4 regions of the Streptomyces sp. NPDC056503 genome follow, and region 4 is predicted to be linked to each of the others. Evidence: riboswitches for the same ligand, from Rfam matches in the RefSeq annotation. Region 4 holds a riboswitch; each other region holds the start of a gene.
What was found. Region 4 has a riboswitch for cyclic di-AMP ahead of ACFQ8C_RS24130 (M23 family metallopeptidase). Riboswitches for the same ligand answer to the same signal wherever they lie in the genome.

Region 1: linked by a shared signal. The riboswitch ahead of ACFQ8C_RS03210 (transglycosylase SLT domain-containing protein) and the one ahead of ACFQ8C_RS24130 (M23 family metallopeptidase) in region 4 are both predicted to bind cyclic di-AMP.
Region 2: linked by a shared signal. The riboswitch ahead of ACFQ8C_RS02735 (peptidoglycan DD-metalloendopeptidase family protein) and the one ahead of ACFQ8C_RS24130 (M23 family metallopeptidase) in region 4 are both predicted to bind cyclic di-AMP.
Region 3: linked by a shared signal. The riboswitch ahead of ACFQ8C_RS36300 (C40 family peptidase) and the one ahead of ACFQ8C_RS24130 (M23 family metallopeptidase) in region 4 are both predicted to bind cyclic di-AMP.

What each region holds. Positions count from the first base shown of each region.
Region 1 is NZ_JBHTST010000006.1:72,368-77,003, forward strand. Features, by position in the region: gene ACFQ8C_RS03200 (universal stress protein) at 1-697, shown strand, start outside; gene ACFQ8C_RS03205 (phosphoribosyltransferase family protein) at 846-2,225, shown strand; gene ACFQ8C_RS03210 (transglycosylase SLT domain-containing protein) at 2,219-3,127, opposite strand; cyclic di-AMP (ydaO/yuaA leader) riboswitch at 3,132-3,317, opposite strand; gene ACFQ8C_RS03215 (hypothetical protein) at 3,648-4,319, shown strand; gene ACFQ8C_RS03220 (phosphocholine-specific phospholipase C) at 4,336-4,636, opposite strand, start outside.
Region 2 is NZ_JBHTST010000005.1:97,119-101,754, forward strand. Features, by position in the region: gene ACFQ8C_RS02725 (STM4011 family radical SAM protein) at 1-570, shown strand, start outside; gene ACFQ8C_RS02730 (SGNH/GDSL hydrolase family protein) at 557-1,360, opposite strand; gene ACFQ8C_RS02735 (peptidoglycan DD-metalloendopeptidase family protein) at 1,520-2,497, opposite strand; cyclic di-AMP (ydaO/yuaA leader) riboswitch at 2,502-2,658, opposite strand; gene ACFQ8C_RS02740 (tyrosine-protein phosphatase) at 3,053-3,874, shown strand; gene ACFQ8C_RS02745 (DUF6126 family protein) at 3,897-4,061, opposite strand; gene ACFQ8C_RS02750 (helix-turn-helix domain-containing protein) at 4,083-4,636, opposite strand, start outside.
Region 3 is NZ_JBHTST010000235.1:51-4,686, forward strand. Features, by position in the region: partial or broken gene bioB (biotin synthase BioB) at 1-1,135, opposite strand, end outside; gene ACFQ8C_RS36290 (8-amino-7-oxononanoate synthase) at 1,292-2,470, shown strand; gene ACFQ8C_RS36295 (ATP-binding protein) at 2,639-3,076, shown strand; gene ACFQ8C_RS36300 (C40 family peptidase) at 3,181-3,657, opposite strand; cyclic di-AMP (ydaO/yuaA leader) riboswitch at 3,661-3,867, opposite strand; gene ACFQ8C_RS36305 (hypothetical protein) at 4,182-4,487, opposite strand; gene ACFQ8C_RS36310 (ATP-dependent Clp protease proteolytic subunit) at 4,495-4,636, opposite strand, start outside.
Region 4 is NZ_JBHTST010000087.1:21,963-26,598, forward strand. Features, by position in the region: gene ACFQ8C_RS24125 (aldo/keto reductase) at 1-223, opposite strand, end outside; gene ACFQ8C_RS24130 (M23 family metallopeptidase) at 305-1,504, opposite strand; cyclic di-AMP (ydaO/yuaA leader) riboswitch at 1,516-1,667, opposite strand; gene ACFQ8C_RS24135 (PP2C family protein-serine/threonine phosphatase) at 1,904-3,118, opposite strand; gene ACFQ8C_RS24140 (MerR family transcriptional regulator) at 3,270-4,010, opposite strand; tRNA gene ACFQ8C_RS24145 (tRNA-Met) at 4,160-4,233, opposite strand; gene ACFQ8C_RS24150 (rhodanese-like domain-containing protein) at 4,285-4,636, opposite strand, start outside.

The DNA.
Region 1 (4,636 bases), on a different contig from region 4:
ACGGCAGGCGGAGATCGTCCTGGACACGGCCGTGGCCCGGGCGGGCGCGGTCGCCCCGGGCACCGAGGTCTCCGGCGAGCTGATCACCGGCGAACCGCTCGCCGTCCTCGCGACCAGGGCCCGGGGCGCGGAGCTGGTCGTCGTCGGCAGCCGCGGCACCGGCGCCTTCACCGGCCTCGTGGTGGGCTCGGTCGCCGTCCACCTCGCCGCCCACGCCCCGTGCCCGGTGCTCGTCGTGCGCGGCCGGGACGAGCCGGAGGGGCCGGTGCTCCTCGCGGTCGACGGATCGCCGGACTCCGACGCGGCCGTCGACTTCGCCTTCACGGAGGCGCGGGCCCGTGGCGCCGGCCTCGTCGCCGTCCACGCCTGGGCCCCGCGCTCGGGGCCCGGGGACCTCACGCCGCTCTTCGCCGGCGCGGAGGAGGTGCACGCGGAGGCCGCCCGGGTCCTCGACGCGGCGCTGGCCCGGGCCACAGCCAGGCACCCCGGGACGGAGGCCGAGCCCCGGCTGGTGCGCGGCCGTCCCCGCGAGGTCCTGCTGGAGGAGAGCGAGAACGCGCAGCTGGTCGTCATGGGCGCCCGGGGGCGCGGCGGCTTCGCCGGGCTGCTCCTCGGTTCCGTGAGCCAGGCGCTCCTGCACCACGCCCCCTGCCCGGTCGCGATCGTGCGGCACGGCACGGGGAACGGCGCGGGCTGAGGCGGCGCGGGGAACGGCGCGGGCCGAGGCGGCGCGGCGGCCGTCCCCGGGTCCGACGGGCGCCGACCCGGCCGGTGGGACCCTGGAGGTAGGGGCCGGGCCCGACGCCGGTCCGCCAGGGGGCCGCTGATCGGGAAGGCGGCGTGCCATGTATTTCGCCGACCGGGTCGACGCGGGGCGGCAGCTCGCCGCCCGGCTCGGCCATCTCCAGGGGCGTGACGTCGTCGTTCTCGGGCTGCCGCGCGGCGGGGTGCCGGTGGCGGCGGAGGTGGCCGAGGCGCTCGACGCGCCGCTGGACATCTGCCTCGTGCGGAAACTGGGCGTGCCGAGCCGGCCCGAGCTGGCCATGGGGGCGATCGGGGAGGGCGGCGTCCGGGTCGTCAACGAGCAGGTCGTGCGGGACGCGGGACTGGCCGAGCGGGACCTGGAGGCGGCCGAGGAGCGGGAGCGGGCGGTCATGGCCGAGCGCGCCCGCGTGTACCGGGGCAGCCGCAGGCCGGTCCCGCTGGAAGGGCGTACGGCGGTGGTCGTCGACGACGGGCTCGCCACGGGGGCGACCGCGCTCGCCGCCTGCCGGGTGGTCCGGGCCGCGGGAGCCGCCCGGATCGTGCTGGCCGTCCCGGTGGCGCCGTACGGCTGGACGGCGCGGCTCGGGGGCGAGGCCGACGAGACGGTCGCCGTCCACGCCCCGCAGGGGTTCTACGCGGTCGGGCAGTTCTACCGGGAGTTCGACCAGACGCCGGACGCCGAGGTGGTGGACCGGCTCGACCGGAGCAGGGCGGCCCGCGGCCCGGTCGTCCGGCACACGGCGGTACGGATCCCGGCCGGCGGTCCGGAGCTGCCGGGTGATCTGGCGGTGCCCGACGGGGCGGCGGGGCTGGTCCTCTTCGCGCACGGCAGCGGCAGCGGCCGGCACAGTCCGCGCAACCGCGCGGTGGCCGCCGAGCTGAACCGGGCGGGGCTCGGCACCCTCCTCTTCGACCTGCTCACGGAGGCCGAGGCGACCGACAGGTCACGGGTCTTCGACACCCCGCTGCTCGCCGAACGGCTGGGCCGTGCCGCCGCCTGGTCGGCCCGGTGGCCCGGTGCCGAGGGCCTGCCGCGCGGCTATTTCGGGGCGAGTACGGGTGCGGCCGCCGCGCTGTGGGCGGCGGCGGAACCGGACGACGACGTGGCGGCCGTGGTGTCCCGGGGCGGCAGGCCCGACCTGGCGGAGGAGCGGCTCGCCGGGGTCACGGCCCCCACGCTGCTGGTCGTCGGCGGGAGCGACGAGCTCGTCCTGGACCTCAACCGGCGGGCCGGGGCGCTGCTGCGCTGCGAGAGCCGGGTCGAGGTCGTGCCCGGCGCCGGCCACCTCTTCGAGGAGCCGGGGGCCCTGGAGGAGGTGGCGGCGCTGGCGGCGGACTGGTTCACCGGCCACTTCGGGGTGGCCGCGGGCGGCCCGGATCCGAACAGACTGGATCCGAACAGACTGGATCCGAACAGACTGGATCCGAACAGACCGGATCCGAACGGGCGGGATCAGTAGGCGCCGTTGACGTTGTCGATGGAGCCGTAGCGGTCGGCCGCGTAGTTGCAGGCCGCGGTGATGTTCGCGACGGGGTCGTACGGGTCGAGCGAGGTGCCCGGCACGTGGTAGGCCGTGAACGTCGGGTCGATGACCTGGAGCAGGCCCTTGGAGGGGGTGCCCTTCACGGCGTTGGAGTCCCAGAGGTTGACGGCGCGGGGGTTGCCGGAGGACTCGCGCATCACGTTGCGGAGGATGCCGTCGTACGAGCCGGGGATGCCGTAGCGGGCCATGACGTCGAGCGACTCGCGGATCCAGCCGTCGAGGTTGTCGGCGTACTGGGTGGCGGCGGCGGGCACGGCCTTGACGGAGGCCGGCTGGGCCTGGACCACCGGGGCCGCCGCGCGGGCGGCGGAGCGGCTCGCCCGTTCGGCGGAACCGGCCGAGGCGGGCTTGGCGGCGGGCTTGGCGTCGCTCTTGGACGCGGAGTCGGCGGAGCTCTTCCGGGCCTTCTTCTCCGGCGCGGGGGCGGCCTTCGCGGAATCCCGACGAATCGTCAGTTCAAGGCCCGGGTGAATGAGTGACGGGTTGTCACCCACGGCCGTCCTGTTGGCCTGGTAAATCGACTTCCAGCCGCCCTGAATTCCCTTTCGGTGGGCGATCAGGGAAAGCGAGTCGCCCTTCACGACGGTGTACGCGCGGGCGGCGGCGGGCGCGGCGGGGGCCTGCGCGGGCACGGCGGCCCGGACGGCCTGAGCGGTGACGGCGGCGGCCGGTGCGGCGGTGCTCGCGACGGGCTCGGCGCCGGCCGTGGCGGGCACGACCAGGGGCAGGGCGAGGGCCACGCCGCCGGTGCCGGCGAAGGCGATACCTCGGGAGACGGGGCGGCGTCGGGGGCGGCGGTGCTTGCCGTGAGCGGGCATGACGGTTTCCTCTCCGGCGCCTGCGAGGTGAGCTGTCGGGTTCGGACTGGAGCTGTCCGGCCGCGCGCACGCGGCTTCACCCCGAGCCGTTCCGGATGGCCGGACCGGCGGTGTGGTGGGTCCCCCGCTCCTGCCGTCGGGTGAAATGGGAGGTCTTTCGGACGGTGGCAGGATTCGGCGATCCGTCCGAATGGAGGTGACCGTAGGCGAGGAATACGGCGGGGAACAAGACGGGAATGCGGGTGAAAAGGAGCACCGAAGATCGAACGTGTCGAATTCAAGATCTACCGTTTCGGCGCCCCTTCCCGAATCCCTTGTGCCGCACGGCTCGTGACGGGTGGCGGGGCGTCGGCGGGGCGGGGGGAGTGAGTCGCGTCACTGGGGGCGCAATGTCCGAATAGGGCGGCTCGCTACCTTCGGGGAATTGTGCGGCGTAATGCCCTCCCTGTGTGTCGGTGAAGGGGGCGACACGCTCGGAGCATAAGTCGCAAACCAGACATCTCTCGCTAATGATGTGGGAATGTCCTCCCCCGCCCCGCTGCTGGATCCCGACGCCTTCGACCCCGACGCCCTCGACCGTGAGGCGGCCCGCCTCTACGAGAGCGCCGCCTGGGAACGGCTGCTCTCCCCTGCTCCTGCCCCCACCCCGGTGCCGGCGCCCGACCCCGGCCCCGTGCCCGCGACCGCTCCCGGCCCCGCGCCCGCGCCCGAGGCCTGGCGGAGTCTCCTCTCCGTCCCCGTGGACCGGCTGGTCGCCGACGCGCTGGGCGCGCTCGACGCGCTTCCCCCGCCCCCGCCCGCCGAGCGTCCGCTGCCCGGCCGGCTCGGGGCCGCCCTCCCGGACCGGCTGCACGTCTGGCGCAGGATCGGCCGGGCCGACGTGCGTCCCTCCGTCCACCTCGCGTACGCGCGCAGGGTGCTGACCGAGTGGGGCTGGCAGAACACCCCGTACAGGCTGCGCGACGCGCGCGGCGCCCGGTGCCTCTGCGGCGCGCTGCTCGCCGCCCACCGGCTCGGCCACGGCAGCGCGTCCACCATGAACGAGGCCGGCGCCTGGATCATGACCGAGCTGCGGTCCCGGGGGTGGCACGGGCTCATCGGCCCCTGGAACCGCGCCCCGGGGCGTACCGCCGAGGAGGCGCTCGCGCTCGTCGACGCCACGATCCGGCGCGCGGCCCTGGCCGGGAGGTGAGGGCTCTGCGGGCCGGTCAGCCGGTGACGCTCGGCGCGCCCGTCTCGATGTGGCCGGTGTAGCGGCGGGACCAGGTGCCGTCGATGTCGGCCAGGACCGTGAAGTCGTACCAGCCGTCCGCGTAGGCCACCGCGTTGAAGTAGTCCTCCCGGGACGAGCCGGCCGCGACGGTGTACGTCCACGGGCCGTCCGTGCGGTAGGCGTGGGAGCGGATGGTGAAGGAGACCGGGCCGCCGGAGGCGTTGGTCATCCGGAACCAGATCGCCGTCTTCCCGGTGCCCGGCTCGGTGGCGAAGCGCGCCGCCACCTCGATCGCC
Region 2 (4,636 bases), on a different contig from region 4:
TGGCTGGACGAGGCCGACCTCGGGTCGCTGGCCCTGTGGTGCACGTACCACCCCGGCCAGACCCCGTACGACCGCTTCCTCGGCAAGGCGCTCGACCTGGCGGCCCGGGGCGTGCGGTTCAGCGTGGGCGTGGTGGGGCTGCCCGAGCACCACGGGGAGGCGCTGCGGCTGCGGGAGGCGCTGCCGGAGCACGTCTACCTGTGGGTGAACGCCGCCGAGGGACGCGCCTACACCGACGCGGAGGCGGCGGCGTGGACGGCCCTCGACCCGCTCTTCGGCTACAGCCGGCACCCGCACCGGTCGGCGGGGCTGCCCTGCCGGACGGGCGAGTCGGTGGTGTCGGTGGACGGGGAGGGGACGGTGCGGCGCTGTCACTTCGTCAGGGCCGAGCTGGGCAACCTGTACGACGGCTCCTACCGCGCCGCGCTGCGGCCGCGGGCCTGTCCCCTCGCCGTCTGCGACTGTCACATCGGCTACGTCCACCTGGAGACGCTGCCGCTGTACGACGTCTTCGCCGGCGGGGTCCTGGAGCGGATCCCCGCCGGCCGTCCGGGAGCTACAGGGGCATGAGGTCGGGGCGCTTGGCCTCGACGTGGTCGCCGGAGCTCTCGCCGCGCAGCCGTCGGCCGATCCACGGCACCAGGTACTCGCGCGCCCAGTGGATGTCGTCCCGGCGGACCTCCAGCGGACCTCGGGCGGGCAGCGGCGGCCACGCCTGGTCCGGGTCGGCCGGCACCGGCAGGCCGAGGACCTGGGCGGCGCGCAGCGCGACCCTGGTGTGGCCCTCGGGCGAGAGGTGCAGCCGGTCGTCGTCCCAGGCGCGCCGGTCCTGGACCGACCTCAGCGACCACAGGTCGAGGACCGGGCAGTCGTAGCGGTCGGCGATGGAGCGGACGTGGGCCGTGTAGGTGGCGATCTTCCCGCGCAGGTGCTTGAGCACGGGCACGTCACGGGTGTCGAAGCCGGTGGTCACCATGACGGTGCCGACGGCGGAGGTGAGGTCCTTCACCGCCCGCTCGAAGCGCTCGGCGACGTCGTCGGGGTCGGTGCCGGGGCGGATGATGTCGTTGCCGCCCGCGCAGAAGGTCACCAGGTCGGGGGCGAGTTCCTTCGCCCGGGGCACCTGCTCGGCCACGATCTGGTCGAGGAGGCGGCCGCGGACCGCGAGGTTGGCGTAGCGGAAGCCCTCGTGGTCCGGCAGCTGGTCGGCGAGGAGGACCGCGAAGCGGTCGGCCCAGCCGACGTAGGTCCCGTCGGGTCCGGGGTCCCCGACGCCCTCGGTGAAGCTGTCACCGATCGCCGCGTACGACCCGAATGACCCGAACGTGTTCTCGTCTGTTGCTCTCGAATCGTCTGCCACGGAAGCACATCCTTCCTTTTCGGATGTGACCTACGCGACCGTAAGGAGGGGTTGACGGCGGGTGACATATGCCACCGATAAAGAATTTGCCAAGCCGGAATAGGGCGAAGGCCCGGCACCAGGGTGCCGGGCCTTCGTGCGGCCGCGGGGCCGGACGGGTCAGATCGAGACGCCGTGCTGGCGCAGGTAGGCCAGCGGGTCGACGTCCGAGCCGTAGCTCGGCGAGGTGCGGATCTCGAAGTGCAGGTGCGGGCCGGTCGAGTTGCCGGTGGAACCCGAGAGGCCGATCTGCTGGCCGCCGCTCACCGACTGGCCGGCGGAGACGGCCAGGGAGGAGAGGTGGGCGTACTGCGAGTAGTTGCCGTCGGCGTGCTGGATGACGACCTCGTTGCCGTAGGCGCCGCTCCAGCCGGCGGAGACGACCGTGCCGGCGCCGACGGCGCGGACGGTGGTGCCGGAGGAGGCGATGAAGTCGGCACCGGTGTGGTAGCCGGAGGACCACATGGCACCGGCGGTCCGGTACGAGGTGGAGACGCCGCCGGCGACCGGGGTGACCCAGCCGGAGGAGGAGGACTGGGCGGCGGCGGCCGGGGCCGCGGCGCGCTCGGTGGAGCGGGAGGCGCGGGTCTGCTCGCCGGAGGACGGGGCCTCCTGGGTGACCTTCGCCTCGGCCTTCGGGGCGGCCTTGGCGGCGGCCTTCGGGGCGGCCTTGGCGGCGGCCTTCGGCGCGGCCTTGGCGGCGGCGGCCTTGGCGGGGTTCTTGGCGCCGAGGGTGAGCTTCATGCCCGGGAAGATCAGCGAGGGGTTCCCGCCGACGACCTGGCGGTTGTCGGCGTAGAGCCGCTCCCAGCCGCCGGCGACGTCGTGGTCGGCGGCGATCTTGGACAGGTAGTCGCCGGCGACCACGGAGTACGTGGTCGGGGCGGCGGCCTTGGCGGCCGGGGCGGCGGCCTGGACCTGCGCGGCGGCGACGGCCACGGTGCCGGAGACGGCGGCCGGGGCGGCCTGCTCGGCGGCGTGGGCGCCGGTGGCGCCGATCAGCGGCAGGGCGACGACGGCGCCACCGGTGCCGGCGGCGACGAGGCCACGGGTGATCAGGGTGGACTTCTGGCGGCGGTGCTTACCCTTCGCGGGCATGGCGAATTCCTCTCCGGCGCCTGCGAGGTGAGCTGTCGGGTTCGGACTGGAGATGTCCGGCCGCGTTTCTCACGCGGCTTCACCCCGAGCCGTCCTGCGTCGCGGGACCGGCGTACTTCCTTGGGTCCCCCGCTCCTGCCACGCATGGGTGGGTGCGAATTCCGGACGGTGGCAGGATTCGGCGGTCCGACCGGATTGACGGCGACGCTAGACGAGCGGGGTCGGCGCGAACAAGCCATGGAATTCGCCGGACATTCCGGGACGATCTTCGGCCCCGGAATTCCGGTCACCCTCCGTGGATGACGGTCCCTCGATTCCCTTTTCGGGGAGGGAGGTTGGGCCGGGCGGTCGGCCACGATCCGTCACTTCTATGACCCTGCTCACGCACGGAATTCCATCTCCCCCGCAACCAGGGCGCGTTACCTCAAGACCTTCCAATACGGACAGATCGCCCATTACCGACCAGGGGGGTGCGCCGCGCCGCGCTCGACGGGATGATTGCGGGGGGAACCGATCCCGTCCCGGCCCCGCGAACGCCTACCCCCAGGAGCATCCGTGACGCAGCAGCTGCCGCAGGTCCAGCCCCTCGAACCCGGCGAGCCCGAGCTCGCGGCGGTCCGCAACTTCCGGGACGTGGCCGGCCTGCCGACCACGGACGGGCGCGCCGTCCGGCCCGGCGCCCTCTTCCGCAGCGGCCACCTCGCCGACGCCACCGAGTCCGACGCGGCCTTCCTCTCCGACCTCGGCCTGCACACGATCTTCGACTTCCGCAACGCCGCCGACGCCAAGGTGGAGGGCCCGGACGTCGAGCTCCCGGGCGTGCGGAACGTGAACATACCCCTGAGCGACCCCGCCGACGGCAAGGAGTTCTGGCGGATGGTCCGCGAGGGCGACCTCGACACGCTGCGGGGCCTGCTGGGCGACGGCAAGGCCGCGGAGCGGATGACCTCCTCGTACCGCCGGATGATCGTGGAGCGGACCGCCGAGCACAGCCGGGTCCTGCACTCCCTCGCCGAGGAGGCCGTCCCGGCCCTGATGCACTGCGCGGCCGGCAAGGACCGCGCCGGACTCTCGATCGCGATCACCCTGCTCGCGCTGGGCGTGGAGCGCGAGGCCATCGAGGCCGACTACGTGAAGTCCGACGCTCCGCACCGCCGCTACAAGGTGCGCCGCAGCTCCACCGCCCGGGACGCGATGGCGCCCGAGGTGATGGAGCTGCTGAGCCCGCTCTTCGACGCGCGGGTGGAGTACCTGCGGGCCGCCTTCGAGACGATCGACGCGACCTGGGGCTCCGTGGACGCCTACCTCGCGGAGGGCCTGAAGCTGGCGCCCGAGACCCGCGAGCGGCTGCGGGAGCGCTTCCTCACCGAGGCGTGAGCGGCCGCTCCCGGGGGTCCGGCTACTGGTTCTGCCCGCCCAGCATGAAGAGCAGGTAGAGGAAGCCGGCGAAGAGGTGACCGGCGACCAGGTAGGCGAAGAGGCGGAGCACCAGCCCCTTGGGGAACTTCCCCTCGCCGCGCTCTTCGCCGGTGACCGGGGCAGAATTCACGGACTTGTCGGACATGTCGACCAACCCTTCGGGGGCTCAGCGGGGGTGCGGGGCGCCGCCGCCCAGGCACGTCTCGGCGGCGGGGCTCTGCAGGAGCGTGTGGACGAACAGCACCTCGGCACCGGCGCGGCCGGCCGCGCCGATCCGGTGCGGGGTCAGCGAGTCGAAGTGCGCGCTGTCCCCGGGATCGAGCAGGTGGACCGCCTCGCCGAGCGCGAGCCTGACCTGCCCCTCCAGGACGTGCAGCCACTCCTCGCCGGGATGGACGCGCACGATGTCGGCGCGGGTCGCGTACGGCACGTGGACGCGCAGGCACTGCATGGCCCGCCCCGCGCCGCCGGCCTGCCGGTAGATCCAGCCGTCGGCCTCGACGGGGTCGGAGCGGTCGGCCCGGATCACGGGGTCGCGTTCGGGCGGGGTCTCCCCGAGCAGCTCGGCGACCGTCGTACCGTAGATACGGGCGAGGGCCAGCAGCATCGGCAGCGAGGGCTGCCGGTTCCCGGTCTCCAGCCGCGAGAGGTGCGCCGGGGAGAGCCCGGCGCGCTGCGCGGCCGCCTCCAGGGTGAGCCCCCGGCGCCGGCGCAGGGCCC
Region 3 (4,636 bases), on a different contig from region 4:
CCGCGTCCGCGTGCGAGCCGCAGCCGGCCGCCGCGTCCGCGTGCGAGCCGCAGCCGGCCGCCGCCTCGGAACCGCAGCCGCCCGCCGTGGCGTGCGAGCCGCAGCCCCCGCCGGCCGCCGCGAGCGCGTCGGCGCGGTGGGCGGGCAGCGTGGTGGTGCCCGCGCCCTCCACCTCGAAGCCGGCGTCCGCGATCATGGCGAGGTCGGCCTGGCCGGCCTGGCCCTCGCTGGTGAGGTAGTCGCCGAGGAAGATCGAGTTGGCGATGTTGAGCGCCAGCGGCTGCATGGACCGCAGGTGCACCTCACGGCCGCCCGCGATCCGCACCTCCACGTCGGGGCAGACGAAGCGGACCATGGCGAGGATCCGCAGACAGCGCTGCGGGCTGAGGTTCCACTCCTTCGCCAGCGGCGTGCCCTCGAAGGGGATGAGGAAGTTGACCGGCACCGAGTCCGAGTCCAGCTCGCGCAGCGCGAACACCACGTCGACCAGGTCCTCGTCGGTCTCGCCCATGCCCGCGATCAGGCCGGAGCAGGCCGAGAGGCCCGCCGCGTGCGCCTTCTGCACGGTGTCCACCCGGTCCGCGTAGGTGTGGGTGGTGGTGATCTCGCCGTACGTGCCCTCGGAGGTGTTGAGGTTGTGGTTGTACGCGTCGGCGCCGGCCGTCTTCAGCCGCTCGGCCTGACCGTCGGAGAGCAGACCGAGGCAGGCGCACACCTCGACGCCCTCGTTCTGCTCCTTGATCGCCTCGATGGTCCTGCCGACCCGGTCGACGTCCCGGTCCGTCGGACCGCGGCCGCTCGCCACCAGGCAGACCCGCTTGGCGCCGCCGGCGATGCCGGCCGCGGCAGCCTCGGACGCCTCGTCCGGCTTCAGCCAGGTGTACTTGAGGATGTCGGCCTTGGAGCCGAGCCGCTGCGAACAGTACGAGCAGTCCTCCGGGCACAGCCCGGACTTCAGGTTGACGAGGTAGTTCAGCTTCACCCGCCGCCCGAACCACTGACGACGCACCTTGCCGGCGGCCGCCACCACATCGAGCAGGTCGTCGTCGGAGGTCGCCAGCACGGCGAGCGCTTCTTCACGGGTCGGCGTCTCGCGCCGCAGCCCCTTCTCCACCAGCGTGTTCAGCAGGTCCATAAGGGCTGATCCTTGCCTACGGCACACCCCCCGGCCAAGGAGGATCTGAACAAACGGGCCCGATCGAGGTGTGTGGATGACCACATCCCGACCTCGGCCTCCTGCCGTTAGGGTCTGTGCGCTGCCTACAAAAGGTGCCTACAAAAGGAACGCCGCATGTCCCAGGCCCAGCCGACCCCGCCCGCGCGCCGCACCGCCTTCGACTGGACCGGGGCGGAGGCCCGCCGCCGGGCCGAGGCCGGGCTGGTCAGGACCCTGCGGCCGCGCCCGGCCGAGTCGGACCTCCTCGACCTGGCGGGCAACGACTACCTCGGCCTCACCCGGCACCCCGAGGTCACCGGCGCGGCCGCCGAGGCCGCCCGCCGCTGGGGAGCCGGAGCGACCGGTTCGCGGCTCGTCACCGGCACGACCCGGCTGCACACCACGCTCGAAGCGGAACTGGCGGCGTTCTGCGGCTTCGAGGCCGCCCTGGTCTTCTCCTCCGGCTACACCGCCAACCTCGCCGCGCTCACCGCGCTCGGCGGCCCGGGCGCGCTGGTCGTCTCCGACGCCGCCAACCACGCCTCGATCGTGGACGGCTGCCGGCTCGCCCGCGCGGAGGTCGCGGTCGTCCCGCACGCCGACCCCGAGGCCGTACGCAAGACGCTCGACGCGCACGAGGGGCGGCGGGCGCTCGCCGTCAGCGACTCCGTCTTCTCCGTCGACGGCGACCGGGCCCCGCTGGAGGAACTCGCCGCCGCCTGCCGCGAGCACGGCGCCGGGCTCGTCGTCGACGACGCGCACGGCTTCGGCGTCCTCGGCGCGGGCGGCCGGGGCGCGCTTCACGGCGCCGGGCTCGCCGGCGACGAGGACGTGGTGGCCACCCTCACCCTCTCCAAGTCGCTGGGCAGCCAGGGCGGTGCGGTCCTGGGTCCGGCCCGGGTGATCGAGCACCTGGTCAACGCGGCGCGCACCTTCATCTTCGACACCGGGCTCGCCCCGGCCGCCACCGGCGCGGCGCTCGCGAGCCTGCGGCTGATCGCCGCCGACCCGGGGCTCGCCGAGCGGGCGCGGACGGTCGCCGTGACGCTGCACCGGATGCTCACCGAGGCCGGGTTCGCCTCGGCCCGGCCCGACGCGGCCGTGGTCTCGGTCCGCGCGCCGGGGCCCGAGGAGGCGCTGCGGTGGGCGGCCGACTGTCGTGAACGGGGGCTGTCCGTGGGCTGCTTCCGGCCCCCGTCCGTGCCCGACGGCGTCTCGCGGCTGCGGCTGACGGCCCGCGCGGACCTGACGGACGCGGAGATCGAGCGGGCGGTCGCCACGATCGCGGGGACCGCGCCGGCCGGCGCCCGCTGAGCACCGCGCGGCGGCCATGAACCGTCGACAGACCGAGAGTTCACCGCTTCGGGCGACAGAACGGGGCATATCTCGGGAGAACGACCCACCCGCGCGCCGGATCGGTGGGAGGCTGACGCGGAGCGCGATCCGGGGCGACGGCCCCGGCGGGAAAGGGACGACGTCGCCATGGCAGATCACCAGGAAGCATCCGTCACCCTGCCGAGCGATCCCGCCGCGGTCGCCACGGCGCGGAGGTTCGTGGCGGAGGTGCTCGGCCGCTGGGGTCTGGAGGACGGCGGCGACACGGCGGACTCGATCCGGCTGATGGTGTCGGAGCTGACGACCAACGCGGTGCTGCACACCTTCGGACAGTCGCCCACCTTCACGGTCGAGCTCCACCTCGACCGTGAGGAGGTCCTGCGGATCGGCGTCACCGACAGCCATCCGCGCTTCCCGCGGCGGCTGCCGGCCGCCGTCCAGCAGGACAACGGCCGCGGCATGGTGATCATCCGGGTCCTCGCGGCGGAGGCCGGCGGACGGCTCTCGGTCACGGCGACCGCCGAGGGCGGCAAGACCGTGTGGATCACGCTGCCCTGGGCCGTGGCCGCCGTCCCCGCCTGCTGAACCGGTTCTCCGGCACGGCCCGGCGGAGGAGGAACGGGGGCGCCTGCGGTGAGGGGTGCGGCGGCGCCACCGCACCCGGGGACACCACCGCAGGCGCCGGTGGGTCAGCGCACGCGACCGTAGAAGACCTTCGAGGACCAGATCCTGTCGAGCTTCACCCAGGAGCCGGTCTTGGGCGAGTGCCAGATCTTGCCGCTACCGGCGTAGATCCCCACGTGGTAGACCCTGCCGCCCGAGTGGAAGAAGACCAGATCGCCCTTCTGCCGGCTGGAGGCGGAGATGTGCCGGGTGTTGTTGTACTGCTGCTGCGCGGTGCGGGGCAGCGACTTTCCCGCCTTCTTGTACGCGTAGACCGTGAGTCCGGAGCAGTCGAAGCGGGTGGGCCCCGCCGCGCCGTACCGGTAGGGCGCGCCCTTCTTGGAAGCGGCGACGCCCAGTGCCTTCGTCGCGTGGGAGGTGGCTGCCTGGGCCTCGGGTGCGGCCCCCGGGGCGAGGAGCGTGCCGCCGACGGCGGCGAGGGTGAGAGCCGAGACGGCTCCGGCCCGGGACAGCAGGGACGGGACATGCATCTGCGCGGTCATGCGCAACCCTTCGTCAGCCGCCTGTGAAGGATGACCTGTCGGGTTCGGGCAGGCGAAGATGCCCGGCCGCGGCTGCGGCTTCACCCCGAGGGACGGCCGCGCTGGGGATACAGCGCGGTCGACCCGTACTGCTCGGGTCCTCCACTCCTGCCGATCCACTCCTGTCGACCAGACGTCCGGGACGGCGGCAGGACTCGGCGTCCGCCCGGACCGCCCCGCCTGGGTGGCGGGGGCTTGTCGTCGTCGAGGATCTTGACCCACGGATCGGGCGAAAACCGAGCGGAAACGGCGTTATGTGAGGCTCCTCACGACTGATCCATACGGGTGGACAAGACGGTTTCGTGATCGTCGTAGGTTTGGCCGACGAGCCTCGTACCAGCGTCGGAATGCCCGATTCCGCCAAATGCGTACACCTGTTGCGCAACTCGCACACTTCACCTGTCGATTTCGCGACTACGCCGAACGGGGGACGATTCCTGCGTCCCGTGTCGGCCGTCCGGGGCTCGACACGACACGACGGAATGTCAACTCGCCCGCGCTCCGGGCACGGTGACACGAGCCGCCCGCCGCTCGCCGTCCAACACCCGCAGGGCGCAGGCCAATGTCTCGGCGTGGACCTCGCTCTCGCCCCGCATATGCATGAGCGTCAGGGCCTCGCGCAGCGCCTCCACCCGCCCGACCAGCGCCTGGGCGGCCCGCAGGGCTCCATAGGTATGCGATCCCCTGGATGGATTGATCTTTCCCAGGAGGTCCACGACTTCGAGGTACGCGTCGATCAACTGCCCCTCGGCGCGCGTCAGGGCGGGCAGCGGCGGAAGCTCCGGCACCATCGCGGCCTCACCGCGCTGCCGGTGCGCCGGAGCCGGCCCGGCGCGTGCCGACGACGTCGTCGACCAGGCCGTAGGCGAGTGCGGCCGGCGCGTCGAGGACGGTCGTGCGGTCGGTGTCGGCGGCGACCCCCTCCGGGTCCCGGCCGGTG
Region 4 (4,636 bases):
GCCAGCGGCCGATGATCGTCTCGGACTCTCCGCCCTCGTTGCCCTCGACCCACTCGGAGTAGACATCGGCGGTATCCACGAAGTTGCCGCCGGCGGCGGCGTAGGCGTCGAGGACGGCGAAGGACTGCCGCTCGTCGGCGCTCCAGCCGAAGACGTTGCCGCCGAGGGAGAGCGGGAAGACACGCAGGTCGGAGGTGCCCAGCGGGCGCAGAGGTGAGGTCATGAAGTGACCAACCCCCTGCGCCGCCGGGCGTATTCCGGTCGAGGAGCCTGAACCCCGACCGGAACGCTCACGGGTCGGGGATCAGACCGACAGGCCCTTGGAGCGCAGCCACTCCGCCGGGTCGATGCCCGAGCCGTCGGGAGTGTGGACCTCCATGTGGAGGTGGGGGCCGGTGACGTTGCCGGTGGCGCCGACGCGGCCGATGGTCTCGCCGGTGGTGACGGTCTGGCCGGCGGCGACGGTCATCGAGGAGAGGTGGCAGTACCAGACCTCGGTGCCGTCCTCCAGCTCCAGGACGATCCGGTAGCCGTACGAGCCGGACCAGCCGGCCGACTTGATCGTGCCGCCGTGCACCGCCTTGAGCGGGGTGCCGGTGGGCGCCGCGAAGTCGAGGCCCGTGTGGTAGCCGGAGGACCACATCGAGCCGGACTGCATGTAGGTGGAGGTGAGGGTGTACGAGGAGAGCGGCATCGAGTAGCTGGCGGCCAGCTTGGCGAGCCGCTCGGCCTCGGCCTTCTCGGCGGCGATGCGCTCGGCCTCGGCCTTCTCGGCGGCGAGCCGCTCCGCCTCCGCCTTGGCCTTCGCCTCGGCCTCGGCCTTCGCGGCGGCGTCGGCCTTGGCCTGGGCGTCCGCGGCGGCCTTCTCGGCGGCCAGCTTCTCGGCGGCGAGCTTCTCGGCGTCCACGGCGGCCTGCTGCTGCTGTTCGGCCTGCTGGAGGATGCGGGCGCGCAGGGCCTCGCCGGCGTCGGCGGTGGAGGCGGTGCGCTCCTCGGCCTCGGTGCCGGCGGCGGTGTCGGCCGGGGCGGTGTACGTGACCGAGGTCAGCGGCTTCGCGGCGACGCCGCCCGCCGCGACCGGCACGGACTCGCGCACCGAGGCGGTCGGCTCCTCGTCGCCGCCGGGCAGGAGGTCGCCGACGCCGGGCAGGTCGTGGGCGTCCGGCAGCCCCAGGTCGGGCAGGTCGGGGAGGGAGATGGCGACGGGGGCCTTCTCCTGCGCGGTGGCGAGGCCGCCCGCGCCGACGGCGGCGATGACGCCGACGCCGAGGACGGTGGAGGAGCGGGCGAAGTTGGAGCGCTGCTTCACGACCCGGTGCCGGCCGCCGGAGCGGGTCTCGGCGCGCAGGGAGCCCTCGGTCGGGTTCCACTCTCCGGGCGCGGGGGTGAAGGAGGCGGTTTCGTACGCGCCCGGCGCGAAGCCGTCCGGGTCGTCCGCTCCGACGCCACCCCGGGCGCCGAAGGGATCGAAGGGGGCTTCGGGTACGGGGGTGTTGGACGCCACGGAGGCGCGCTCCTTTCCTTCCTTCTCGCCTACCGGGTTAGCTGACGGGTTCGGAGCAGGAAGGTCTCCTACGGGCGTCTTCGCACGGAAGAGGTGCGAGGGGCCCGATTCACCCCAAGGGTTGGTTCCCCGGTTCCCTTACGGGATTCGGCGCGTGCGCGCGGAGCCGCCTCTTGCGGCGGCTGGGACGACCGCGCTGCGTTATCGAACGTTAATAGACACGACGGTCCGATTCCAAGCCGTTCCCCTTGATCATTCATTGAATTGGCAGGGATTCGCCCGAGTTGACCCCCCTTCAGTGACACCCCGCCCAACCCCGTGAATCTGACGTTATGTCAATTGTTATCTCTGTGAGACCCCTCGGGCACGGAACGTGACCGACCCCGTGGGTCCTCCCGCTCACCGGCCGGGCGGCACCACCGGCATCGTCCGCCGCCGCTCCGGCGCCCCGGCCGTCGGCCGGCTCACCGCGAGCAGCGCCATGTCGTCCGTCGAACCGCCGCCGGTGTGCCGCCGCACGTCGTCCACGAGCGCGTCGAGCAGCTCCTCCGGCCCGGGGAAGACCGCCCCCGCGAGCCGGGCCGCCGGATCGTAGAAGGCCCCGTGCCCGTCCCGCGCCTCCGACAGCCCGTCCGTGTAGAACAGCAGCGTCGCGCCCGGCGGGTAGGGCCGCTCGTCGGCCTGGTCCGGCCAGACCGACAGCTCCCCCATGCCGAGCGGCAGCGCCGCCTCGGCCGGCTCGACCGGCTCCAGGCGCCCGTCCCCGTACAGCAGCAGCGGCGGCGGATGCCCCCGGTTCACGATCCGTACGGCCCCGCCCTCGCGCGGGATCTCGGCGAGCACCGCCGTCGTGAACCCCTCGAAGGCGTCCAGCCCCTCGCGCCGGGTCCCCTCCCGCGTGAGGGCCCGTTCGAGCCGCGCCGCCACCCCCTCCAGGCCCGCCTCCTGCTCGGCCGCCTCCCGGAAGGCGCCGATGACCACGGCCACCGCCTCCACCGCGTCCATCCCCTTGCCCCGCACGTCCCCGACCACGAGCCGCACCCCGTGCGGGGTGTCCTGCACCGCGAACAGGTCGCCGCCGATGAACGCGTCGGCCTGCGCCGCCTCGTACCGCGCCGCGCACTGGAGCCCCGCGATCCGCTCCGCCGGCATCGGCAGCACCGCCCGCTGCGCCGCCTCCGCGATCACCCGCGCCGACGCGAGCCGCTCGCCGCTGCGCCGCACCACCAGGTTGATCACCATCGCCAGCGCGGAGACGGTCACCACGGTGAGGGTCTCGGTGAGCGAGGGAACGTCGGAGAGCGTGTGGTTGTACCCGTGCAGCCCGATCGACGCGAGGATCGCGGCGATCCCGGTCAGCAGGGTCGTGAGCCGGGAGAAGAAGGGCGCGGCGACCAGCGGGGCGGCGGAGAAGAGCGGTGCCGCCGTGTACGAGGCCGGGGTGAGCATGTCGAAGACCACCCCGCCGACGATGATCAGCGGCGGCAGCGCCCGCAGGAACCTCCGGGTGGCCCCGAAGGGGACGGGCGACCGCGTCTCGCCCCCGTAGGGGCCCCGGGGCGCACCGGACCCGGCGATACGGCCGCCGGGCTCCTCGCCCCGAGGGTGCGCCACCTGAGTACTCCTGACCGGTCGGGGCCCGCCGCCGGGCCGTGCGGGCCGGGGCCGCGTCCCGCGACCGCACACCCCTCCAGGGTCCCCGCCCGGCCCCCGCCCGGCGACCGGCGGGGGTCCGACCGGCGTACGCCCCGGAGCGGCGCGGGCCTCACAGGTTCCGCTCGGCCCACACCGTCAGGGCGTCCCGGACCAGGACGGCGGTGCCCTCGCCGTGCCGGTCGTAGTTCTTGGTGAACCTGGGGTCGTCCACGTACATCCGGCCGAGCCCGATCAGGTACTCCTTCGTCGGCCCGGTGGTGACCGACAGCCACTCGTACTGCCTCCGGGCCAGGGCCTGCACCTCGTCGCTGTCCGGCGCGAGCCCGGCCGCGGCCGCCGCGCCGAAGTCGCGGGCGATGCCGGCCTGCGTCTCCATGAACTCCTTCCTCTCGGCCTCGCCGAGCGAACGCCACCAGCGGTCGCCCCGCTCGTACGCCTCGCGGCCCCACCGGTCGGTGACCTCCGCCTCGTACTCCGTGTGATCGAAGCCGTCGAAGACTTCCTCGGCCATGAGCCGTTCTCCTCTCTCGGTCTTGTGGAGAGTGGTCCGTACGGCCTCGATCTGCCGCCCGATGCGCTCGCGCTCCTGCTGGAGGAGGGCCAGATGCGTGCGCAGGGCGGCCGAGGTGTCCCGCTGGCCTTCGAGGACCTCGGCGATGGCGGGCAGCGAGAGCCCGAGCTCGCGCAGCAGCAGGATCCGCTGCAGCCGGACGAGCGCCGCCTGGTCGTAGTACCGGTAACCGTTCGCACCGATCCGGCTCGGCTCCAGCAGCCCCAGCTCGCCGTAGTGGCGGAGCGTGCGGCTGGTGGTGCCGGCCTTCCTGGCGATCTCCTGGATCGACCACTCCATGCCGAAAACGGTAGAACTTGACGCTGCGTGAAGGTCAAACCCACGGCGCCGGCCACGGAGAAGGCCGACCCGACGGCGCCGGCCACGGAATCGGCGGCCGGAAACGCCGAAGGCCCGGACCAGATGGTCCGGGCCTTCGTGCTACTGAGTAGCGGGGACAGGATTTGAACCTGCGACCTCTGGGTTATGAGCCCAGCGAGCTACCGAGCTGCTCCACCCCGCGTCGGTGAATATGACCTTACGGCATGGACGGCGGAAACCGAAATCCGGTTTCTCAGCAGCCGCAGTCCTCCGCGTCGACCGGGGCCGTCAGCGGGTCGGCGGCCCGCTGCGCCGGGCCCTCCCAGGTCTCGTACGCGAAGCCCTCGCGCGCCCAGTACTCGAAGCCGCCGAGCATCTCCTTCACCTGGAAGCCCAGCTCCGCGAGGGCGAGCGCCGCGCGCGTGGCGCCGTTGCAGCCGGGGCCCCAGCAGTAGGTGACGACCGGGACGGCCTTGTCGAGGAGCTGCTCCGCCTGCTCGGGGATGAGCGCGGTGGGGAGGTGGACGGCGCCGGGGACGTGGCCCTGGTCCCAGGAGGCGGTCGAGCGGGTGTCGATCAGCACGAAGCCGGGGTCGGCCCCGGTC